3 regions of the Neobacillus sp. B4I6 genome follow, and region 1 is predicted to be linked to each of the others. Evidence: riboswitches for the same ligand, from Rfam matches in the RefSeq annotation. Region 1 holds a riboswitch; each other region holds the start of a gene.
What was found. A riboswitch is a leader RNA that binds a small molecule or an ion and turns the genes downstream of it on or off. The one in region 1 is predicted to bind thiamine pyrophosphate.
Positions count from the first base shown of each region.

Region 2: linked by a shared signal. The riboswitch ahead of thiC (phosphomethylpyrimidine synthase ThiC) and the one ahead of thiC (phosphomethylpyrimidine synthase ThiC) in region 1 are both predicted to bind thiamine pyrophosphate.
Region 3: linked by a shared signal. The riboswitch ahead of QF028_RS13610 (ABC transporter substrate-binding protein) and the one ahead of thiC (phosphomethylpyrimidine synthase ThiC) in region 1 are both predicted to bind thiamine pyrophosphate.

Region 1 covers NZ_JBNPWB010000002.1:1,499,401-1,505,175, forward strand. Annotated here, with positions in the region: gene QF028_RS09500 (SpoIID/LytB domain-containing protein) at 1-137, shown strand, start outside; partial or broken gene QF028_RS09505 (IS1182 family transposase) at 383-1,737, opposite strand; gene QF028_RS09510 (hypothetical protein) at 2,177-2,476, shown strand; TPP riboswitch at 2,534-2,648, shown strand; gene thiC (phosphomethylpyrimidine synthase ThiC) at 2,790-4,574, shown strand; gene QF028_RS09520 (serine protease) at 4,595-4,762, shown strand; gene QF028_RS09525 (small acid-soluble spore protein H) at 4,992-5,171, opposite strand; gene QF028_RS09530 (hypothetical protein) at 5,431-5,619, shown strand; gene QF028_RS09535 (hypothetical protein) at 5,660-5,775, shown strand, end outside.
Region 2 covers NZ_JBNPWB010000002.1:1,317,318-1,323,092, forward strand. Annotated here, with positions in the region: partial or broken gene QF028_RS08625 (spore germination protein) at 1-368, shown strand, start outside; gene QF028_RS08630 (spore germination protein) at 394-1,485, shown strand; gene QF028_RS08635 (Ger(x)C family spore germination protein) at 1,482-2,690, shown strand; TPP riboswitch at 2,864-2,978, shown strand; gene thiC (phosphomethylpyrimidine synthase ThiC) at 3,120-4,904, shown strand; gene QF028_RS08645 (serine protease) at 4,925-5,092, shown strand; gene QF028_RS08650 (small acid-soluble spore protein H) at 5,322-5,501, opposite strand.
Region 3 covers NZ_JBNPWB010000002.1:2,352,979-2,358,753, forward strand. Annotated here, with positions in the region: gene QF028_RS13600 (ABC transporter permease) at 1-285, opposite strand, end outside; gene QF028_RS13605 (thiamine-binding protein) at 282-575, opposite strand; gene QF028_RS13610 (ABC transporter substrate-binding protein) at 589-1,584, opposite strand; TPP riboswitch at 1,732-1,841, opposite strand; gene eat (ethanolamine permease) at 2,160-3,563, opposite strand; gene mdh (malate dehydrogenase) at 3,702-4,646, opposite strand; gene QF028_RS13625 (BMC domain-containing protein) at 4,672-5,025, opposite strand; gene QF028_RS13630 (EutN/CcmL family microcompartment protein) at 5,029-5,304, opposite strand; gene pduL (phosphate propanoyltransferase) at 5,322-5,775, opposite strand, start outside.

The DNA.
Region 1 (5,775 bases):
CAACATCAATCAAAAGCAAGGTAATTGGTACTTTAAAGAAAAATCAATCAGTAACCATTGTCTCAACAACAGGTTCATGGAAAAAAATCAAATTTGGTAAAGCAACAGGTTATGTTTCAAGTAAATATATAAAATAAAAAAGGCAGAGACTTCTCTCTGCCTTCAGATTGTCGAGAAAGGGTATTTTTCTCGGCAATTTTTTATTCTCAGCATTTAATTATTCATTGTACCTGCTAATGGGCCTGTTTATTTCCGCTCTAGGCACTTCGCTTTCCGCGGGCGGTCCGGGGAGCCTCCTCGGCGCTAGCGCCTGCGGGGTCTCCCCAGCCCCGTCCTCCCGCAGGAGTCTGCGTGCCTTCCACGGAAATCAACAGGGAGGTAATCAACCTAAAGAATTGCAACACACTTTTTCTAGCCTTGCTAATTGTGTTGCAATCTTTTTCATATTTTGGCAGGCTGCCGTAAGGAGAGCCTGTTCGTTTGCTTTCTTCGATCCCCTTAACCGGCAATAGCGAAGCCCGTGCAGCTCTTTTGAGTCTGCGAATCTTCGCTCAATTTTTTCCTTTCTAAATTTATAAAGCATTTTTCAAGATTTAGATAATCGATTTTCCCTTATCTTTTCCTTGTGCTCTTCCCAAACATGACGTGTCACTACTTTTACCTTATTTTTGGAGCGTGTACATTGAGAAAGAAGTGGGCAGTTTTCACATTTCTTCGAATCAGATTTATATTCTTTATCACCCTCACGGTTTGTTGTACTGTAGGGTAATTCTTGATTATTAGGACTTTATCATATGTAAATTTCCATTTTGGGATTAAACCAGTAGTAGGATGAAATCTTCTATGGGCAATTACTCCAAAGATATTTCGGTCAGATAATCCCTTACAAATCGGGTTCGTGAGATAACCGGAATTAAGTGCCACAGCTTCTACCTTAAATCCAAATCGTTGGACCTGACGGTCCAACCGGCTTAGGTAAGGAACAGAATCATGAACATTTCCAGGAGTAACATATACATCGGTAATAATGTTAAATATCATATCAGTAGTCCGGTGATCGAGATAACAAAACATTTCCTGCTTGTTTTCACGAGACATAAATCCGTATTCAGGATCAGTGGTACTAACCCGAATTTCTTTAGTTTCCTTCACTTCTTCCCTTTCCTTTAACGGCTTTTTTCCGTGAGCTAATCTGTCCTCTTCTACGGCTTTATTCAATTCATCAAAATATTCACGAGTCTCTACTTCAATTTCTTGTTTTGTGAATTTATATTTATTAGCGTTAGCCTTTAAATGAGTAGAATCCGAAAATAAGACACGACCACCTACCATTTTGTGATTCATTGCCTGGAGAACAATCTCATCAAATATTTCCTGAAAGATATCGGTACCTTTAAAACGATGTTGGCGAATCCAACTAATCGTTGAGTGGTGTGGAACAGGATCCTTAAATTTCAGGCCTAAAAACCAGCGGTAGGCAACATTCATTTCAATTTCTCTTTGTAATTGTCGCTCGGATCGGATGCCATAAATATAACCAATAAACATCATTTTAAATAGAATAGTGGGATCGGAAGGGCGTCCGTTATCATCACTATAATAAGGACGTACCTTTTCAATAAGGAATGAAAGATCAATATATTTATCGATTAAACGAAGAAGGTGATTGTCAGGAACCAATTCATCAATAGAAACAAATTCATATTCACTTTGGGTAGATACTCTTGGTTTAAACATAGATTTCACCACTCAATTTTTTATTGTTTGGTTGTGTTAAGAGCAGTGTATTATTGATTTTACAGCTCTGTTGATTTGCGCGGAAGGCACGCAGACTCCTGCGGGAGTACGGGGTAGGGGAGACCCCGCAGGCGCTTCAGCGCCGAGGAGGCTCCCCGGCACGCCCGCGGAAAGCGAAGTGCCTGGAGCGCAAATCAACAGACATGTTGCAAAGCCTATATATTAATAATATTATAATAAATTAACGCGGTGAATGGTTAAAGTTATTGTAGAAAATAAGAGGCTGTCGAAAGTTTCTCGACAGCCTGAGATCGTAGAAATAGTTACTCTATATTCGAACGGGGTGGAATGGAAAAAGAGCCAATTTTTTAGACTTGAAATAACCAAATAATTGTGATTTCATAATGAAGTAAACTTATAAAATGAAGGAGCGAGAAAGATGAAGTTTCCTAAAAATATTATACTAGATTCTGTTGCCGAACGTAAAAACCATGAAAGTTACGGAATAGAATTTATTCAGGAACTTGGAAATGATGATGCTGGATATTCCGAGATGGTAGTAATTATTTTCAAATACAAAGATAAATATTATAGTGTGGATATCCAACATGTAAATGGAGAAAACAATTACGACCATTGGGATGATGAAATAGATTGTCCAGAGGTAGTTAGGAAAGAGGCTATTCAATATTATTGGGAAGAAGTGAATTGCCGTAAAAAAGCGACTATATCACTTTAAATAATATTATGTGTTTCATTTTACCCGATACTCATATATAATGTAACTTAATTGAATATAAATAACTAGGGGAGCCCAATAAGTTGGGCTGAGAAAGAAACACGATGAAGTTTCTTGACTCTTGGGACCTGATCTGGATCATACCAGCGTGGGGAAGTTAGAATAGACAATCTTCAATGCACCTCTACTTCTGCATACATATTAGCCGGGTCCAACCATTTATGGTCCCGGCTTTTTGATGTACTTTTATACGCTTTTCCACTTGTTATGTTCTGTATCTCGTCCTTATATTCAAAAAAAGGAGAGATTAAGTATGTCAACGACTTCATTAAACGAACAAAATATTTCCATCATGTCTAGTTTTCCAGGAAGTAAAAAAGTATATGTAACAGGTTCGAGATCCGACATTAAAGTACCAATGCGTGAAATTGAGTTAAGCCCGACAACAGGTACGTTTGGTGAAGAGGAAAACCTTCCAGTACGCGTGTATGATACAAGCGGTCCTTATACGGATCTAAATTATTCTGTTGACATTTCAAAAGGTCTTCCTGCTATTCGAAGCACATGGATTCATGAACGATCAGATGTTGAAGAATATGAAGGTCGAGAAATTAAGCCTGTAGATAATGGGTATAAGGATGAAAAAGATCCTCGTGCCAATCATCACGTGTTTCCGGGTTTAAAGCGCAAACCATTACGTGCAAAAAAAGGGAAAAATGTCACACAGCTTCATTATGCAAAAAAGGGAATTATTACTCCTGAAATGGAATTTATCGCAATAAGGGAAAATATGAAACCTGAATTTGTTCGTGATGAAGTTGCAAAAGGTCGAGCGATTATTCCTTCTAATATCAATCATCCAGAGTCAGAACCTATGATAATAGGACGTAATTTTCATGTTAAAATTAACGCGAATATCGGTAACTCTGCTGTTTCATCATCCATCGAACAAGAGGTTGAAAAAATGACATGGGCGACTCGCTGGGGTGCTGATAATATTATGGATCTATCAACAGGTAAAAACATTCATAAAACACGAGAATGGATTATTCGAAACTCAGCTGTTCCTGTCGGCACGGTCCCCATTTATCAAGCACTTGAAAAAGTAAATGGTGTTGCTGAAGATCTTACATGGGAAGTTTACCGTGATACCTTGATCGAACAAGCGGAGCAAGGTGTTGATTACTTCACCATTCATGCTGGTGTTCTTTTACGATATGTCCCATTAACGGCAAAACGGTTAACAGGTATTGTATCCCGCGGTGGATCAATCATGGCACAATGGTGTTTACACCACCATAAAGAAAGCTTTTTATATACTCACTTTGAAGAAATCTGCGAAATAATGAAGTCTTATGATGTTGCATTCTCTTTAGGGGATGGATTACGTCCTGGGTCAATTGCAGATGCGAATGATGAAGCGCAGTTTGCAGAATTAGAGACTCTTGGAGAGCTAACAAAAATTGCTTGGGAACATGATGTACAGGTAATGGTTGAAGGACCTGGACATGTACCTATGCACCTAATTAAAGAAAATATGGATAAACAACTAGAAGTGTGTCAGGAAGCACCATTCTACACACTTGGACCTCTTACGACTGATATAGCACCTGGTTATGATCACATTACATCTGCTATTGGGGCTGCAATGATTGGTTGGTATGGCACAGCTATGCTTTGTTATGTAACGCCTAAAGAACATTTAGGTTTACCGAATAGAGAGGATGTTCGTGTAGGGGTTATTACTTATAAAATTGCCGCCCATGCTGCTGATTTGGCAAAAGGACATCCAGGAGCCCAAAAAAGAGATGATGCCTTATCAAAAGCTCGTTTTGAATTCCGTTGGAGAGATCAGTTTAATTTATCTTTAGATCCAGAACGAGCGATAGAATATCATGATGAAACTTTACCTGCGGAAGGTGCAAAAACAGCACATTTCTGTTCAATGTGTGGACCAAAATTTTGTAGCATGAGAATCTCTCAAGATATTCGTAATTATGCGAAAGAAAACAAACTTGATACGAAGGAAGCTATTGAAACAGGTATGAAGGAAAAAGCTAAGGAGTTTAAGCAATCTGGGGGCAGCATATATCAGTAACTTTCTTGGGAGGTTATACGATGAATGTTCAAAAGATTAACGAGGAAATTACGCAAATGAAAACTAGCCTTGCTTTTTTAGAGGAGCGTTTAAAGGAAATTCAGCAAAATTGTGATCATCATTTTGATGGCGATCAATATTATGAAAAATGTTTGAAGTGTAATAAGGTAAATGTATTATATTATTAAACAAAACTCGACAAAAAGATAATCTAACAAGAGGGTATTAAAAAGATAGCCATGTAACCTTACCTTGATTAATAATCAGGGTAAGGTTTTTTAGTTTTTTCTATAAATTCCCATAGTAAAAACTATAATCACTTATTATTATTACAAATGCGAAACGGAACTTGAAAACACCACTTTGAAGTGATGTTTTCTTAGGAACTATGCTTTCACTTGAAGAAGATTTAACTAATTAATGTTCTATCAGACTTGATACGGAAACACTTTGTTTACTATTTGGTTCATCGAGAGAGTGGATTGTAGTTGTTCCGTTTTGTTTGTCTACATGCTCAATATAAATACGTGTTCCGTTATACGTTACATTAGCCATAGTCGATGAATTAGAAATTTCCTGTGCTCGTTGTACGTCCATGTCACGACCTCCTTTCCGTATAAAAGCCATTTTAAGTATTTCCTTTGAACTACTTGTTATTCGTTTATTTTAGAAATGATGTTATTTAATTACCTTTTTTTGTACATTTTGGATTAAATGCGACATAACAGAGAAAAAAGGGATAAAGATCCTTTCGTGTTACTCTCTTTTTTGAATGAATAAGCGGGCAGGAAGGAAACAGGAGTTGTTTTGTATATTTTTCAAAATAAATCAGAGAATAAAAAGATGAAAGAAAATAATGGAGGAATTGACAATGAAGGAAAGTAATCGAAATCAGAACGATTCTGAAAATAAAATGAAAAAATTTAAAAACATAAATCAGTCAGCTCTAAACTACGTGCAGCCAGCTATTGAAAATGCGGCGGAGTCGTCTCGAGATGCAACTCAAAACTTAGTTAACAATACAATCAATAACCAAGAAACGTAATGGTTTAAGTCAATTGATAATAGTTTTGAAAGGGGATATTATGGAAGAGAATAAAAAGGTACCTCAGAAATTAAGTTATGAATCAGATGGAAAAATGGGTAAAAACAACAATAAGGTAAAGGCTAACAAAAAAGATCCGTCTGAATTTTTTAATAC
Region 2 (5,775 bases), 180 kb from region 1:
TGGGTTAATCATTGGTGAAGCAGCTGTACAGGCAGGGATTGTTAGCCCCCATTTTGGTGATAGTAGTGGCGTTAACTGCGATCTCATCTTTTGCCAATCCTCAATATAGTGTAGGGATTACATTGCGTATTCTTCGCTTCGTAGCCATGCTTTGTGCTGCCATACTTGGATTATATGGAGTCATTCTATTTTTCCTTTTCATGACAAGCCATTTAGTGAAACTAAAAAGTTTTGGCGTGTCTTATATGAGTCCAGCCGTTCCTTATCGTTTAAGTGAATGGAAAGATTTGATGGTTCGCATGCCCCTAATGATGATGAAACGTCGTCCAAAGATGATGCATACGAAAAATCCTATACGTAAAGGATAACCTATTGTGAAAGGAACATGAAAGGATGATTGTCAGTCCAAAAGATCGAATTACCACGCCACAAGCAGCTGTTATCATCAGCAACTTTATACTTGGTTCAGGAATCCTCACACTGCCCAGAACAGCTGCAGAGAAGGTGAATACACCAGATGTATGGATAAGTGTTATTTTAGGCGGGCTGATCGCGATAATCGCAGGGGTGATCATGGTCAAATTATGCCTACAGTTTCCCCAAAAAACAATTTATCAATACAGCCGTGAAATTGTAGGAAAATGGGTGGGCGGGTTACTTAGTTTACTTATAGTATGTTATTTTCTTTTAACTTCCGGGTTTCAACTCCGTTCAATGGCGGAAGTAATAAGGTATTTTTTGCTGGAAGGTACCCCTATCTGGGCAATTATGATGCCATTTATGTGGGTAGGTCTCTATCTGATCATAGGCGGTATCAACCCGATTGCCCGTCTGTTTGAAATTGTATTACCTATTACGATTTTCCTTTTTTTGCTAGTAGCCTTTTTGAGCCTAAAAATATTTGAGATCGATAATTTACGCCCGGTATTGGGGACTGGATTCATCCCTGTGCTAAAAGGAGTAAAGGCGACGACTCTCGCATTTACAGGTCCTGAAGTCCTGCTGGTCATCATGGCGTTTATGCAACAGCCAAACAAAGCAGTAAAAATGGTCCTAGTTGGAATTTCCGTTCCATTGATTTTTTATGGGATAACCGTTGTGATGGTGATCGGAGCGTTATCCGTCGATGAAGTGGTCACGAGAACATGGCCAACACTTGATTTGATACGAAGTTTTGAGGTAACCGGTCTGATCTTTGAACGGTTTGATTCTTTGTTGCTGGTGGTATGGATTATGCAAATGTTTACTACCTTTACCATCAGCTACTACGTAGGTGCTTTAGGGCTGGCTCAACTTTCGAAAAAGAACATTAGTTCATTTATGTATGGTTTACTTCCGCTTATTTACGTCATTTCCATCACCCCAAAAAATATCAATGATCTATTTAAACTTGGGGATATGATTAGCAATTTTGCATTGTTTTTATTTGGTTTACTACCACTTCTCCTTCTTATTATCGCGAGATGGAAAGGAAGAAAACAATGAAGTTAAGTCATAACAATATACGATTTCTCTTGGTTTCGCTGTCTGTCCTTTTACTCTTTTCTCTTACAGGCTGTTGGAGCAGTCATGAAATTGAAGAGCTAAGCTTAGGTGTAGGGGTGGCATTCGATATAGGGAAGAAGTCAACCATAGAGAAAAAGATAAACGAACAAGATGAAGGCTATTCCAAAAAAGATCAGATTACTACAACTTATCAACTTATTACCTCACAATTAGCAAGTTCAATGAGTAAAGAAGGGGGATCGCAACAACAATCTTATGTTAATATTTCTGAAACGGGAGACTCCATCCTTCAAGAGGTTCGTGAATTATCATTAGTAACGGATCTTCCTTTTAATGCCAGTCATATGAAAGTCATTGTAATCGGTGATAAACTTGCACGATCGTATAGTTTAGATCGATTACTTGATCAATATCTTCGGGATAATGATTTTAGACCAAGCTGCCTTATGTTTATTAGTAAAGGGAGAGCTAGAAATACCCTAGTATCAAAGAAAGCAGGAGAAGTTCCAGCATTTCGTCTGTTTGGAATGGTAGATAATGCCTATCGATCGACAAGAATTTTGCCTCCTATCTCGATTATTAAATTAGACGGTAAGCTAAAATCAGGATCCAGTTTTCTTTTGCAAAATGTGATCTCGGAAAATGGAGAAGTGAAATTTGCAGGAGCTGCCGTGATAAAAGGAAAGACAAAAAAACTGCGTGGTTTTTTAAATGAAGAGGAATTGGAGGGGATAACATGGATAACAGGCAAGGGGAAAGGCGGTTTGGTAAAAAGTTTTGATAAACAGACTAGTGGGCTAATCGTATATGAGATAGCGTCTATGAAAAGTAAAATCACCTCTCATGTTAAGGGAAACAATATCTCTTTTGTTGTAAACATCGAATCAGAAGGGCGATTATCTGAGAATTGGGTGGTTTCAGGTAACTCTTTTGATAATACATTTCTAAAAAGGGCAGAAGAATCCACCGAAAAAGAAGTAAAACGATTGGTTGATCATACAATTAAAAAAACGCAAAAGGAATATCGAGTAGACGTTGCTGGTTTTGGGAACCGTTTAAGAATTGAGCATCCGAAAGTATGGGAAAAAGTCAAAAAAGATTGGGATCAAACATTCAGTGAGGTTCCAATTTACTACAACGTAAAAATAACAATCAAAGATTATGGAGCGTCAGGTCACAAGTAAGCCTTCTTTTTTTAGGGTACGAAAAAAGAATTATACTTCTTAAAACCCAAGCAAGAAGATATCTAACCTTTCTCTCTCCACCTAAACATACTATCTAAAACGACTATTTCACTTTAAATAATATTATGTATTTCATTTTAACCGATACTCATATATAATATTGTTAATTGAATATAAATAACTAGGGGAGCCCAATAAGTTGGGCTGAGAAAGAAACACGATGAAGTTTCTTGACTCTTGGGACCTGATCTGGATCATACCAGCGTGGGGAAGTTAGAATAGACAATCTTCAATGCACCTCTACTTCTGCATACATATTAGCCGGGTCCAACCATTTATGGTCCCGGCTTTTTGATGTACTTTTATACGCTTTTCCACTTGTTATGTTCTGTATCTCGTCCTTATATTCAAAAAAAGGAGAGATTAAGTATGTCAACGACTTCATTAAACGAACAAAATATTTCCATCATGTCTAGTTTTCCAGGAAGTAAAAAAGTATATGTAACAGGTTCGAGATCCGACATTAAAGTACCAATGCGTGAAATTGAGTTAAGCCCGACAACAGGTACGTTTGGTGAAGAGGAAAACCTTCCAGTACGCGTCTATGATACAAGCGGTCCTTATACGGATCCAAATTATTCTGTTGATATTACAAAAGGTCTTCCTGCTATTCGCAGCACATGGATTCATGAACGAGCAGATGTTGAGGAATATGAAGGTAGAGAAATTAAACCTGAAGATAATGGGTATAACGATCAAAATGATCCTCGTGCCAATCATAACGTGTTTCCTGGTTTAAAGCGCAAACCATTACGTGCAAAAAAAGGGAAAAATGTCACACAGCTTCATTATGCTAAAAAGGGAATTATTACTCCTGAAATGGAATTTATCGCCATAAGGGAAAATATGAAACCTGAATTTGTGCGTGATGAAGTGGCAAAAGGTCGAGCGATTATTCCTTCTAATATCAATCATCCAGAGTCAGAACCTATGATAATAGGACGTAATTTTCATGTTAAAATTAACGCGAATATTGGCAACTCGGCTGTTTCATCCTCCATCGAACAAGAGGTTGAAAAAATGACATGGGCCTCGCGCTGGGGTGCCGATAATATTATGGATCTATCAACAGGTAAAAACATTCATACAACAAGGGAATGGATTGTTCGAAACTCAGCAGTTCCTGTCGGCACCGTCCCCATTTATCAAGCACTTGAAAAAGTAAATGGTGTTGCTGAAGATCTTACATGGGAGGTTTACCGTGATACCTTGATTGAACAAGCGGAGCAAGGTGTTGATTACTTCACCATTCATGCTGGTGTTCTTTTACGATATGTCCCATTAACGGCAAAACGGTTAACAGGTATTGTATCCCGCGGTGGATCAATCATGGCACAATGGTGTTTACACCACCATAAAGAAAGCTTTTTATATACTCACTTTGAAGAAATCTGCGAAATAATGAAGTCTTATGATGTTGCATTCTCTTTAGGGGATGGTTTACGTCCTGGGTCTATTGCAGATGCCAATGATGAAGCGCAGTTTGCAGAATTAGAGACTCTTGGAGAGCTAACAAAAATTGCTTGGGAACATGATGTACAGGTAATGGTTGAAGGACCTGGACATGTACCTATGCACCTAATTAAAGAAAATATGGATAAACAACTAGAAGTGTGTCAGGAAGCACCATTCTACACACTTGGACCTCTTACGACTGATATAGCACCTGGTTATGATCACATTACATCTGCTATTGGGGCTGCAATGATTGGTTGGTATGGCACAGCTATGCTTTGTTATGTAACGCCTAAGGAACATTTAGGTTTACCGAATAGAGAGGATGTTCGTGTAGGGGTTATTACTTATAAAATTGCCGCCCATGCTGCTGATTTGGCAAAAGGACATCCAGGAGCCCAAAAAAGAGATGATGCCTTATCAAAAGCTCGTTTTGAATTCCGTTGGAGAGATCAGTTTAATTTATCTTTAGATCCAGAACGAGCGATAGAATATCATGATGAAACTTTACCTGCGGAAGGTGCAAAAACAGCACATTTCTGTTCAATGTGTGGACCAAAATTTTGTAGCATGAGAATCTCTCAAGATATTCGTAATTATGCGAAAGAAAACAAACTTGATACGAAGGAAGCTATTGAAACAGGTATGAAGGAAAAAGCTAAGGAGTTTAAGCAATCTGGGGGCAGCATATATCAGTAACTTTCTTGGGAGGTTATACGATGAATGTTCAAAAGATTAACGAGGAAATTACGCAAATGAAAACTAGCCTTGCTTTTTTAGAGGAGCGTTTAAAGGAAATTCAGCAAAATTGTGATCATCATTTTGATGGCGATCAATATTATGAAAAATGTTTGAAGTGTAATAAGGTAAATGTATTATATTATTAAACAAAACTCGACAAAAAGATAATCTAACAAGAGGGTATTAAAAAGATAGCCATGTAACCTTACCTTGATTAATAATCAGGGTAAGGTTTTTTAGTTTTTTCTATAAATTCCCATAGTAAAAACTATAATCACTTATTATTATTACAAATGCGAAACGGAACTTGAAAACACCACTTTGAAGTGATGTTTTCTTAGGAACTATGCTTTCACTTGAAGAAGATTTAACTAATTAATGTTCTATCAGACTTGATACGGAAACACTTTGTTTACTATTTGGTTCATCGAGAGAGTGGATTGTAGTTGTTCCGTTTTGTTTGTCTACATGCTCAATATAAATACGTGTTCCGTTATACGTTACATTAGCCATAGTCGATGAATTAGAAATTTCCTGTGCTCGTTGTACGTCCATGTCACGACCTCCTTTCCTTATTGAAACATTTTAAGTATTTCCTCTGAACTACTTGTTATACGTATATGGGCCTGTTTATAAATTTTCATGAGTGCCAAAATACGAGCATTAAAGCGATCGATTCGCGAGAAAAGGGGTTCGGAATGAAACCATTCCGAACCCCTTTTGTCGACAAACTGAGAGCCTCTCCATAAGGAAAGGCTCTTTTTTTTACTAAAAGAATTGTAAAGGTTTTTGAACAGTTCTCCACCGGAAAAAAACATTGTTAATAAGT
Region 3 (5,775 bases), 850 kb from region 1:
CAATGGATAGAAGGAATCCCTTAAAACAGGTACAAGATGGAATAAAACGGCGACTGCCAGTCCAATGAATGCTCCAACTACAAATCCAAATAATGAAATTTTAACCGTTGAAAACACATCTGGATAAAAATCACGCCAACCGGCAATGGCCTCTGTGAAAATCTTTGATGGCGGCGGAAGAAGCCATTCCGGCACTTCTGATATTTTAACGACAATCTCCCAAATGACAAACAAAAGGAGGAGAACCAAAATCGGTCTCCACCCTTTTACAAGATTCTTCCTCATGATCGATATTTCTCCGTTAAGTCATCCATGGAAATGCCTGTTGGCTGATAAAGGATTTTCACTTGAGAAATGACATTTTTGCTTCCCATTTCAATCATTCGTTCATTCATTTTTGAAATCACAGTAAATAATTCGTGCAGTTCGCCTTCCATGGTTGTTTCTAACGGGTGTACCTCATATTTCACACCAGATTCAGCAATGACTTTAATGGCTGAATCAACGTATGGAATGACGTCTTCTCCATCCTTTGTTTTCGGTATGATTTGAATGCTGATTAATGAATTCGCCATGTTTTTCTACCCCCTAGTGTTTTGGTAAAAATTCATTTGTAAATGCTTTTTTCGCATCTAATTTCTTGTCAAGAAGCTTATTATCATACATCCATTGGGCATAATTTTCCCAAACCTCTTGCTTTTGAATTCCCCATTCCTTTGCATCATCCTGATATTTTGGAGACAACCATTCTTGACTCTTCTTTACAAGCTTTGGATCTAAATCCGGTGCTGCTTTAATCAGGATATCTGCAGCTTGATCAGGGTTTTTAATGGCAAATTCATACCCCTTGGCAGCGGCATTTACGAACGCCTTAACCGTTTCAGGGTCCTCTTTGATCATTTTCTCGTTTGTTTCTAAAACAGGTGTATAGTAGTCCAGTTTGTCAGAGTAATCTGTTAAGTAAACCATATTAATTTTTTCATTACGAAGCTCTGCTTCTACACCAGTCCACCCATAGTAAATCCAAGCGAAATCGATGTCTCGTTTCACAGCCGTAAAAAAGTCCGTATCCCCCATGTTCACGATTTTCACCTTATTGGCATCGGCGTTTTCCTTTTTCATGAGAGAAGTGATGACAGATTTTTCGACTGGCGAGCCCCATCCACCATATGTTTTTCCTTGAAAATCTTTCGGAGATTGAATCTGTTTGCCAGCTGGTGAAGCGAATCCTGATGTATTGTGTTGAATCACTGCAGCGATCGATACGAGCGGTACCCCTTGAATACGTGCCTGGGTAATCGCTTCTTGGTAGCCAACACCAAACTGCGCCTTGCCAGAAGCTACAAGTTGGTCAGCACCGGTCTCACCCGGCATGATAATATCCACATCCAAGCCTTCTTTTTTAAAGAATCCTTTTTCTTTTGCTACATATAATCCAGTATGATTGGTATTTGGCGTCCAATCCAGTACAATCGAGACCTTTTTAAGCGGCTGTTTTTTTTCTTTTGCGTTTTCTGTTTCTTTTTTGCTGCTGCATCCAGTCACTAAAAGGACTGAAAGGACTAGTACTAGCCATTTCTTCATGTAGAATCCCCCATATGTAAAAATAATATCTAAAGTGAAACAAAATAAATTGGCTGAAACCTCAGTGTTGGTTAGAAGGCAAAAACTTGCTTAAACAAAATAAAGCACCCAGGCAAAGAAACCTGAGTGCATATCAGCAAACAATTAATTGTTTAAGAATATGTTCCCTCCGCCGGTATCAACCAGATCAGGTTCCAAGGGTCATCGTCTCACGGACTAAATCTCAACCGGCATCACCGGTTCCCCCACATTACATCGTATTCCACTTCATATCCTACTATTATATCAGTCAAGGCAGACAAAGCCAACTGCTTTTATCTATTAATGCTTGTTAACAAATACTTCCTATCATGAAACATCCAGTTCTCATCTTCTGTTGGCACGTAAACAGAGGTTAATTCACCTGCACGAAATAACTTTGCTAGTTAACCTACGGTGTTACGAGTAAGGAGCTAGTTTCGTTCATGATAACTTATACGAACAGGGGCATTATTTGAGGACCGTCTGTATCCAATCCATTCAACGAATACAAAAAAGATGCCCCACCCCAATGGAACATCTTTTTCTATTGAACGTTATCCTATTTTCTCATCTGTCCCTGTTTCTCCAGAAGTCACATCCTCAATTAAAACAAACTCCTCCGACATTGGACGAAGATTCTTGGATCCTACTAAGAAATAGTAGACAATCGCCACACCAAAAATCGTCAGAATCACACCCGCCAAAGGCAGCTCCACTCCAAACAAAGGAAGAGTTGTCGTTAACACGCTGTATTTTACCACGCAGAAGAAAGAGAAAACACCCAATACTAATGCAATCGCCGGTACCACAGGATAGCTCACCTTAAATGGTCTTTCCAAATTCGGCTCCTTTTTCCGCAGCACAAACAACGAAACCATACTTAAGCAGTACATCGTAATCGCACCAAAAACGGATAGGATAATCAACGCATTAGCAAAGTTTGCTGAGCCTGCTGCGATCACTCCAATCGCTCCAGGAACAATCAAGCCCCAATGCGGCACCCCGCGTTTCGAAAGATTAGACAAAAACTTAGGCAGGTATCCTGCACGAGCCAGGGCAAACGTTTGACGGGAATAACCAATAATAATACCGTGCAAGCTGGCAATTAAACCAAATAAACCGATAATGGCAACTGATTTTGGAATAAAGCTGCCTTCTCCATAAATACTTTCCAATGCCTGTGGAAGTGGATAATCCGCCGGTTTACCGTTACCGCCGCCAAGTCCTGCCGTTACGACTAAGGTTAAAATCGTTGCCACACCAAGCGTTAAAATTCCGGAAATAAAGCCTTTTGGAATATCCTTCTTCGGGTCGCGCACCTCTTCTGCTGCCATCGCTCCCCCTTCAATCGCAAGGAAGAACCAAATGGCAAATGGAATCGCTGCCAAAACACCGGACCAGCCATGACTAAAAGCCATATCATTAAATATATTGGATGATTGAACATGAGGTAAACCGGCCACATAATAAATCGCGAGACCGATCAGTGCCAATACCGTTGCCACTAACTCAATGATAGCGGCACCTTTTACGCCGATGAGGTTGACCAAAATAAATAAAATAAACATTCCGACCGTTGCATAAACGGGATTAATACTTGGGATTAAGAAATTGATATACGCTCCAACAGAAACCGCAATCGCTGGAGGGGCAAATACGAATTCCAGTAAACAGGCTAAACCGGTTATAAAGCCCATAAACGGCCCCATTGCCTTTCGGGCGTAGGCAGACGGTCCGCCGGCATGAGGGATGGAAGTTGAAAGCTCTGAATAACTAAAAATAAAGGTCGTATAAAAGACAATAATAATCAGTGCGGCAATGCCGAGGCCAATGGTGCCGCCTGATTCAAAACCATAGTTCCAGCCAAAATATTGGCCGGATATGACCATCCCTACAGCAATACCCCAGAGATGAATTGGTTTAAGCGCTTTTTGTAAATGGTTGTTTCCCTGCTCCATAAACCCTTCCCCTTTCAAAGTAAATCTCCTGGAAATATAAAAGTAAAACCATATCCCATACACGACTATTTCCAAAACTAGGTGCTACTAGTTTAATATAGAATTGTAGAAGGATTCACAGGATATATTATCCAAATATTATCGTGTCTTCAAAACCGACATAACATTCCGAACAGATTGGGCTGATTGATCAAGGGCTGTTTTTTCTTCAGGGGTTAACGCAATTTCTATTACCGTTTCAATCCCATCGCCGCCAAGGATCGTTGGAACCCCTAGATATAAATCCTGATAGCCATATTCCCCTTCCAGATAGGCAATACATGGCAAGATTCGTTTTTTGTCTTTTAATATGGCTTCAGCCATTTGGACCATCGAGGCTGCCGGGGCGTAGTAGGCACTGCCTTGACCTAGCAAACTGACAATCTCGCCGCCGCCTTTACGCGTTCTTTCCACAATCGCTTCAATTCGGTGAGGCGGGAGAATTTTATCAAGCGGGATTCCGCCGGCATAAGAGAATCGAACCAATGGGACCATATCATCACCATGCCCGCCAAGGACAAAACCTGAAATATCTTCCACTGACACATTCAATTCCTGTGCAACAAAAGTGTTGAAACGCGCAGTATCTAAGACTCCGGACTGACCGATAATCCTATTTTTAGGAAACCCTGTTGTTTTATAGCAAACATGGGTCATCGCATCAACAGGATTACTTAAAACGATAATGTAGCTATTCGGCGCATATTTTTTAATATTTTCAGAGACTTGCTCGATAATTTTTGCATTGGTCGAAACCAAATCATCCCGGCTCATCCCTGGTTTCCGCGGCAGTCCTGCAGTGATTAACACCAAATCAGCATCCTGTATATCCGCATAATCTGAGGTACCCGTTATATTTGCATTAAAGCCTTGGACAGGGCTTGCTTCCAGCATATCCAGTGCCTTCCCTTTGGTTGGATCGTTTTGAGACGGGATATCAACCAGAATGACATCTCCTAATTCTTTTTGCGCAATCATCAGCGCCGCTGTTGCACCAGTAAATCCTGCACCAATCACTGCAATTTTTTTACGTTTGAAAACCATGTTTCTTCCTCCATTCTTTTTAAAATTATTCTGTTTGTGCTGGAGGCTCATCTTGTTTTGCTCTTTGACCTTTTTTTGCAGGTTTTGGTTTCTCCTCGCCCTTTTTCGGCGTCTGTGCCAACATTTGCCCTACTCCCTCATCCGGACGCGGGATCACATGCGCGGTTACCAGCACCCCGACACTTTGAGCAGCATACTTGCCAGCATCGACCGCCGCCTGGACAGCCCCGACATCTCCTTCTACTAAAATCGAAACGAGTCCGGCGTCCACTTTTTCTTTTTTAACTAAACGTACATCCGCTGCTTTAACCATTGCATCTGCGGCAACGATCGAGGCAATCAGCCCTCTAGTTTCAATCATTCCTAAGGCTTTTGACATCACTTACGCACCTCCTTCAACATCAATAGAATCGATAATTCCGATAATGACAGCATCAATCGGCATTCTATGATCACCGATAATATTTGCTGCCGCACTTCCCGTTGTGACCATCACTTTATCTCCGACTCCGGCACCAATCCGATCCACCGCAATAAACGGTGAAAGGATAGGCGCCCCGGATGGAAGCTCCGGCTGGACAAATAAATATTTTAATCCTGTTAGATTCTCTTCCTTCCTTGTCGCCCATACATTTCCTATCACCGTTCCAACTAACAAAAAATCATCCCCTTAAACTAATCCATAACCTGGATGCTTTTTTTCAACTCTCTTGCTGCATCTCGTGCCAATGGTGTCACAATTGTGCCTTTCCGAACCGATATCATTTCGTACTGACATGCCTGCACATCTCTTTTGGTTAAGAGATTTTTTTGAAAATGAACTTCTTTTGGTTTGTTTTGTTCAGGTGATACCTGATTTGTCACAGACTGGGGTTTTACTAAAGGCTCCCCATCCTTAACAAAGAAACCAGCCTGACCGCTTGTAATGAACCCGGCATTAGCTTCATCGGTATCAATATGCATCTCAAGCTGATATCTCGGTGAAACCCTTATAAGTACTTTTTCAAACGAAACCGGGCGTTCCCCTTCTGTTCGGATTCGTACATACTCGCCGTTTTCAACGCCAAAATAAGCGGCATCCTCAGGGTTCATATGAATATGAGCCTGGGCAATGATCAGTCCTTCATTT